DNA from 2 places in the Streptomyces flavusporus genome. Region 2 is predicted to be linked to the other one. Evidence: riboswitches for the same ligand, from Rfam matches in the RefSeq annotation. Region 2 holds a riboswitch; the other holds the start of a gene.
What was found. Region 2 has a riboswitch for cyclic di-AMP ahead of ACKTSN_RS40810 (C40 family peptidase). Riboswitches for the same ligand answer to the same signal wherever they lie in the genome.
Positions count from the first base shown of each region.

Region 1 (3,397 bases), 3.5 Mb from region 2:
GCCGTACGCCCGAGGGGGCGGGCGGTTGCCTGAGGAGACGGTCCCTGGCCACGGGCTCGGCGGTGAGGCCGCGCGCCTGCAGGCCGGCCGGAGCGAGGCGCGGCGGATCTCGTACGCGCGCACCTTCGTCCGGGCGCTGCCCGCGCTGCTGCTCGTCACCGGCGGCGTCTACGACTACGTCACACCCCGCCCCTACACCGCGGCCCCCCTGTTCACCGCCGCACCCCTGGTCGCCGCCCCGCTGCTGTCCCGGCGGGCCACGATCCTCACCGGCATCGCGTCCGTCACCGTCGCGCTCGGGCTGCACATCCGGTACGGCACGGCGTTGCGCGTCGACGCGCTCACCGAGCTCGTCACCGTGACGACGGTCGCCGTGCTGGCCGTGCTCATCAATGCGCTGGTACGCCGCAGCCACGCCCGGCTCGACTCGGCGTGGAAGATCGCCGAGGCCGCCCAACGCGCGGTGCTGCCCGAACCCCTCGGGCGGATCGGCGGCTTCGACATCGCGGCACGCTACGAGGCGGCCCAGGCGGACGCCTTCATCGGCGGCGACCTGTACGCGGTGCAGGACAGCCCGCACGGCGTACGGCTCGTCGTGGGCGACGTACGGGGCAAGGGGATGGGCGCGGTGGGGGCCGTCGCCGTGGTCATCGGGGCGTTCCGGGAGGCCGCCGAGCAGGAGGCGACGCTTCAGGGGGTCGCCGAGCGGCTGGAGCGGGCGCTGACGCGCGAGGCCGCGCGGCGCGACGGCGTCGAGGCCACCGAGGGGTTCGCCACCGCCGTACTCGCCGAGCTGCCGCCCGGTGACGGGGTCGTACGGATCCTCAACCGCGGTCATCCGCCGCCGCTGCTGCTGTGTGCCGATGGCGCCGTACGTCCGCTGCCCGCCCGCGAACCCGCGCTACCGCTCGGCATGGGCGATCTGGGCGCCTGGCCGGCCCGTGTGGAGGAGTCCCGTTTTCCGGACGGGGCGATGCTGTTGCTGCACACCGACGGCCTGTCCGAGGCCCGCGACGCGCACGGCAGGTTCTACGACCCCGCGGGGCGACTGGCGGGCCGCACCTTCCGCGGACCCGGCGAGCTGCTCGGCGCTCTGGCCGAAGAAGTGCGTCGGCACTCCGGGGGCGGGATGACCGACGACATGGCTCTGCTCGCCGTACGACGACCGTAACCGGACGTGATCGGGCGAACGCCCTCCGCATAACAACTGACATACAGTCAGAAACTGTGACGCCTTTGAAGCGTGGTCAACTCGCCCGATTTTCGCCGTTCATGGGCCTGTACGTCCGGCCGGAAATCGTTAAAGATCAAGTGGAACCGCTTGGAATTCACGCCCCGCTTCTATTAACGTCCGATAACGCAGCGCGGTCGTCCCAGCCGTCACAAGAGTCGGCTCCGTGCGCACGCGCCGAATCCCGTAAGGGAACCGGGGAACCACCAACTTGGGGTGAATCGGGCGTAAGTCGCCGTGGTAGCACGGCTGATTTACGCGCGTAGGAGACCTTCCTGCTCCGAACCCGTCAGCTAACCCGGTAGGCGAGAAGGAAGGAAAGGAGTACGCCTACGTGGCGTCCAACCGGCCTGCCCCAGAAGCCCCCTTCGTGCCGCCCCAGCGCTCCGGCGACACCGTCGTCTACGGCGGGCAGCGCACCGACGAGGGTCCCTGGGAGGAGTGGAACCCCACCGCGGAGTCCCTCCGCCCCGTACGCGGCCGGCATCGCGTCTCCAAGCAGCGCGGCGGTGGACTCGCCCGCAGCTCCACGGTTCTCGGCGTCGGCGTCATAGCCGCGGTCGGCGCGGGCGGCATGGCCAGCGCGCAGACCGGCAAGCCGCCGGTGTCGATCTCGATGCCCGACCTGCCGGCCGTGGGCGCGCTGATCTCCGACGACTCCGCCGACTCCGACACCTCCGCCGAGACCGCCACCGCTCCGCTCAGCGGCCTCGGCGTGACCACCGCGGACACCGCCCAGGGCACCACCGACGCCGGTGAGGCGCTGCGCACCCGCATCATCGCCCAGGCCGAACAGCAGCAGGACCAGGTCGACACCAAGGCCGCCACCGCCGCCAAGGCCGCCGCCGAGAAGGCCGCCGCCGAAGCCGCCGCCAAGGCCGAGAAGGAGGCCGAGGCCAAGGCCGCCGCCGCGAAGGCGAAGGCCGAGGAGGAGGCCCGCCAGAAGGCCGAGGCCGAGCGCCTCGCCCAGCTGGCCAAGCAGTACGCGCTGCCCACCTCCTCGTACACCATCACCTCGAGCTTCGGTCAGGCCGGTGCCCTGTGGTCCTCCGGCTACCACACCGGCCTCGACTTCGCCGCGCCGACGGGCACGCCGCTCAAGGCCGTGCACAGCGGCACGATCACCGAGGCCGGCTGGAACGGGTCGTACGGCTACAAGACCGTCCTCACCCTCGACGACGGCACCGAGATCTGGTACGCCCACCAGTCGTCCATCAACGTCAGCGTCGGCCAGAAGGTCACCACGGGCGAGGTCATCGGGCGCGTGGGCGCCACGGGCAACGTCACCGGGGCTCACCTGCACCTCGAGGTGCACCCCGACGGTGCGGGCAGCGGCATCGACCCGCTGGCCTGGCTGCAGAGCAAGGGCCTCAACCCCTGACAGCCGCTCCTTTCGAACCCCGGCGGTCCTGACGGCAACCCCCCCGACGTCAGGGCTGCCGGTTCGCGGTGTGTGCGGAACGGCTGTTGCCGGGACCTCATGGCGCCGATCGCTCGGCGCGCCGCTACGACTGGTACGGGTTGTACGCGGGATGCCGTTGGTACTGGGGATACGGCTGGTATGCGGGATACGGTGCCGTCATCGGCCAGGGCGGCACAGCCACCGGTACCGGCGGAGCCGTGACCCGCGCCGCATACTCCAGCGCCGGCCGCGCCACCTCCCGTCGGCGCCACAGCTCCCACAGCAGTTCGCCTTCCCGTACGACGAAGTCCGCGCCGGCCCGGCCCCGGCGCCCGCGATGCCGTAGGAACGCCAGCGACGTCGCGTACGCCTCGTACTGCGCCACCGCCCGCGCGGCCGGCTTCCCCAGGTGGTGCCCGGCGTACTCCCTGGCCAGCCGGCGCGCCCGCATCGAGCCCAGCGCGAACGGCATGGCCGGTGCCAGCCAGCCGGCGGCGACATAGGCCGGCAGTTCCTCGCGCACGGTCCGCAGCTCCCGCTGCCGGGTCCAGATCACCAACCAGGTCAGCAGTCCGAACGTGGGCACCATGAACCCGCCGTACACCGCGAAGAATCCGAAGTTGCCGAAGGTCGCCGAGCCGTTCCAGAACGCGTGCATGCCCATCGCGAGCAGCAGCCCGGACAGCGGCATCAGAACGCGCCGCAGATGCTGGCGCTGCCCGGCGAGCGCCGCGATGCCGAAGCCGATGCCCGTGAGGACGGTG
Region 1 is NZ_CP176503.1:5,208,837-5,212,233, forward strand. Features, by position in the region: gene ACKTSN_RS24715 (PP2C family protein-serine/threonine phosphatase) at 1-1,171, shown strand, start outside; cyclic di-AMP (ydaO/yuaA leader) riboswitch at 1,397-1,554, shown strand; gene ACKTSN_RS24720 (M23 family metallopeptidase) at 1,566-2,612, shown strand; gene ACKTSN_RS24725 (PrsW family intramembrane metalloprotease) at 2,737-3,397, opposite strand, start outside.
Region 1: linked by a shared signal. The riboswitch ahead of ACKTSN_RS24720 (M23 family metallopeptidase) and the one ahead of ACKTSN_RS40810 (C40 family peptidase) in region 2 are both predicted to bind cyclic di-AMP.

Region 2 (3,397 bases):
GATGCCGATGTGGGCTCCGGCCGCGAACGGCAACACCTGGAGTCGCACTTGGGGCAGCCGGGCCGCCTCCACCAGCCGCTCCAGCTGCCGGGCCATGACATCCGGTCCGCCGACCTCCCGGCGCAGCACCGTCTCGTCCAGTACGGCGCTCAGCGCCAGGGGTGGCTGCGAACGCAGCACGTCCTGCCGGGCCAGGCGTACCTCCACCAGGGCGTCGAGCCGGTCCTCGTCCAGGCCCTCCACCGCGGCCCGGGTCACCGCACGCGCGTACTCGGGCGTCTGGAGCAGCCCGGGGACGACGGAGGTCTCCAGTGTGCGCATCGCGCTCGCCTGGGACTCCAGGCTGATGAAGTCCCGGTAGGTGGGCGGCAGCACCCCGCGGTAGGCGTGCCACCAGTGGTCCCGGCCGTGGCCGCCGGAGTCCGCCAACGTCATGAGCACTTCGCGGAGTTGGGAGTCCGTCACCCGGTAGGCATCCAGGAGTAACCGCACGTCGGCCGGTTTCACCCCGCTCGCGCCGGTCTCGACCCGGCTCACCTTCGACTGGTGCCAGCCCACGAGCCGGGCCGCCTCGCCGCTCGTGAGGCCGGCGCGGCTGCGCAGTGTGCGCAATTCGGCACCAAGTTTCCGACGGCGCACCGCGGGGCCGTGCTGCATGGGAGACTCCTTACTCCTTCTGAGCCGCCCAAATACGGTCTGCCGTCGCAGAGTTCACCGCTTCGAGCGACAGATATATGCATATCTTGGTGGATCGCCACTGTGACCGGCGCGGTAGTGGCAGTCTGGCGACGAAGCACCAGTCCGGGACCGTACTCGAACCATCCGCTCCGTGTCGGACTGCGGTCCCGTGGGAAAGGGACGACCTCGCCATGGCAGACCATCTGGAAGCATCCGTCACTCTGCCGAGCGATCCAGCCTCGGTCTCCGCGGCTCGCGGCTACGTGGTCAGCACCCTCGCGGAGTGGGGCCTGGCGCCGGACAGTGAGGTGGCCGACACCATCCGGCTCATCGTCTCCGAACTCGCCACCAACGCCGTACAGCACACCTTCGGCCAGTCACCCACCTTCACGGTGGACATCGAACTCGACCGCGACGAACAGCTGCGCATCGGCGTGACCGACAGTCACCCGCGCTTCCCCAAGCGGTTGCCGGCCGCCGTTCAGCAGGACAACGGCCGCGGCATGGTCATCATCCGCTGGCTGACCAACGAGTGCGGGGGGCGGCTGCGGGTGCGTCCCACCCGCGAGGGCGGCAAGACGGTCTCCGTCGAACTGCCGTGGACCGTTCCCGCGCGGCCGGTGCCGGCGGCGGGGCCGCAGGAGCCGTAGGGCGCGTCCACCAGGCAGCGCAGTGCGCCGCCCGTGCCCGGGTGCGTCATGGACGGCGCGGGCGGTCCCGGCCCTGCTCCAGGTGCAGGGCGGGCCGGGGCGCACGGGCGGGGCGGTGGCGATGCGTCAGGGCACCGCCGCCACCGCGCCCCAGGGGTCAGGAGACCCGGCCGTACCAGACGCTCCTCGTCCAGATCTTCTGCAGCCTGACCACGTCCCCGGTCTTCGGAGCGTGCCAGATCTTCCCCTTTCCGGCGTAGATCCCGACGTGGTAGACGCTGGACCCCGAGTGGAAGAACACGAGATCGCCGGCCTTGCGGTTCTTGGCCGAGATGTGGCGGGTCTTGTTGTACTGCTGGGCAGCCGTACGAGGCAGCTTCTTGCCGGCCTTCTTGTACGAGTACAGCGTGAGCCCGGAGCAGTCGAACCTGCGCGGCCCGGTGGCGCCCCACGCGTACGGGGAGCCCTTCTTCGACGCCGCGATCTGCAGCGCCTTGTGCGCCGGCGAGGCGGCAGCGGCCTCGGAGGCGACACCCGGAACCACGACGGAGCCGCCCACCGCGGCCAGGGTGAGGGCCGAGGCCGTACCGGCCCGGGCCATGAGTGACGGGACACGATTGAGCGCTGTCATTGCGCAACCCTTCGTCAGCCGCCTGTGAAGGATGACCTGTCGGATTCGGGCTGGCGAAGTGGCCCGGCCGCGTCATCGCGGCTTCACCCCAAGGGCTGCTCGGAACATGCGCTCCGGCGACCCGTCGTGCCTGGGTCCTCCACTCCTGCCGATCCACTCCTGTCGACCCGTCATCCGGGCGGCGGCAGGACTCGGCGTCCGCCCGGATCGCCCCGCCGCCGCGGCGGGGTCTTGTCGTCGTCACGGATCTTGACTCACGAATGTCCGAAAATCCCAACGGAACCGGGGTTTGTGTTGTTACTCACCACTCACCCGTTCGGGTGGACAGCCTGCTGTTCGAGCGGATGTCAAGGGTGCTGCGAGCCCCCGGACCAGCGCTGGAATGCTCTATTCCGCCCCGGAGGCATGTCTGTTGCGCAAGTGCAGCGGCTCCAAAAAAGTATGCTCGGATACTCCGGGCGGGGGTACGCCTTTTGGTCCGTTTCAACTCCGGCCCGGAGACGGCATCTTGAGGGTTGACGAGCCGGGCCGACTGGGGGTGCGTCAACTGTCGGAGCGCGGTGGAACGATGACCCGCGCCGTGCGGCGTTCGCCGTCCAGGACGCGCAGCGCCCGCGCGAGGGTCGGGGCGTGCAGCTCGGTCTCGCCCCGCTGGTGCATCAGTGCGAGCGCGTCGCGCAGTTCGACGGCCTTGCGCACCAGCGCCTGGGCGGCGCGCAGTCCACGGTAGGTGTCCCCTTCGTGGGCCGGATTGATCCGGCCGAGCAGGTCCACCACGTCCAGGTAACGGTCGATCACCTCGCCCTCGGCGCGGGTCAGTGCGGGCAGCGGCGGAAGTTCCGGTGGCAGCATCCGCGGCTCACTTCGCGCCGGACGCGGTGCGCGAGGCCTTGCGGCTGGGGATGATCCGGTCGATCAGGCCGTACTCCAGCGCCTCCTGGGCGGTGAGGATCTTGTCCCGCTCGATGTCCGCGCCGACCTGCTCCGGAGTCCGCCCCGTGTGCCGTACGAGCATCTCCTCCAGGCGGGCCCGGACGCGGGCCAACTCCTCGGCCTGGATGGCGAGATCGCTGGCCTGTCCCTCGATCGGCTCGGGCAGGCTCGGCTGACGGACCGCCACCCGGGCGCCGGGCAGCGCGTATCGCTTGCCCGGCGTGCCGGCGGCCAGCAGGACCGCGGCGGACGATCCGGCCTGCCCGAGGCAGATCGTCTCCACGTCGCAGCCCACGAACCGCATCGTGTCGTACACGGCCGACATGGCGCTGAACGAGCCGCCGGGGGAGTTGATGTACAGCGAGATGTCCCGGTCCGGGTCCTGGTACTCGAGGTGCATGAACTGCGCCATCACGTCGTTCGCCGACGTGTCGTCGATCGGCGTCCCGAGGAAGACGATCCGTTCCTCCAGCAGCTTCGAGTACGGATCCATCGTCTTGTGCCC
Region 2 is NZ_CP176503.1:8,672,584-8,675,980, forward strand. Features, by position in the region: gene ACKTSN_RS40800 (helix-turn-helix domain-containing protein) at 1-657, opposite strand, end outside; gene ACKTSN_RS40805 (ATP-binding protein) at 870-1,328, shown strand; gene ACKTSN_RS40810 (C40 family peptidase) at 1,486-1,959, opposite strand; cyclic di-AMP (ydaO/yuaA leader) riboswitch at 1,964-2,153, opposite strand; gene ACKTSN_RS40815 (hypothetical protein) at 2,503-2,811, opposite strand; gene ACKTSN_RS40820 (ATP-dependent Clp protease proteolytic subunit) at 2,819-3,397, opposite strand, start outside.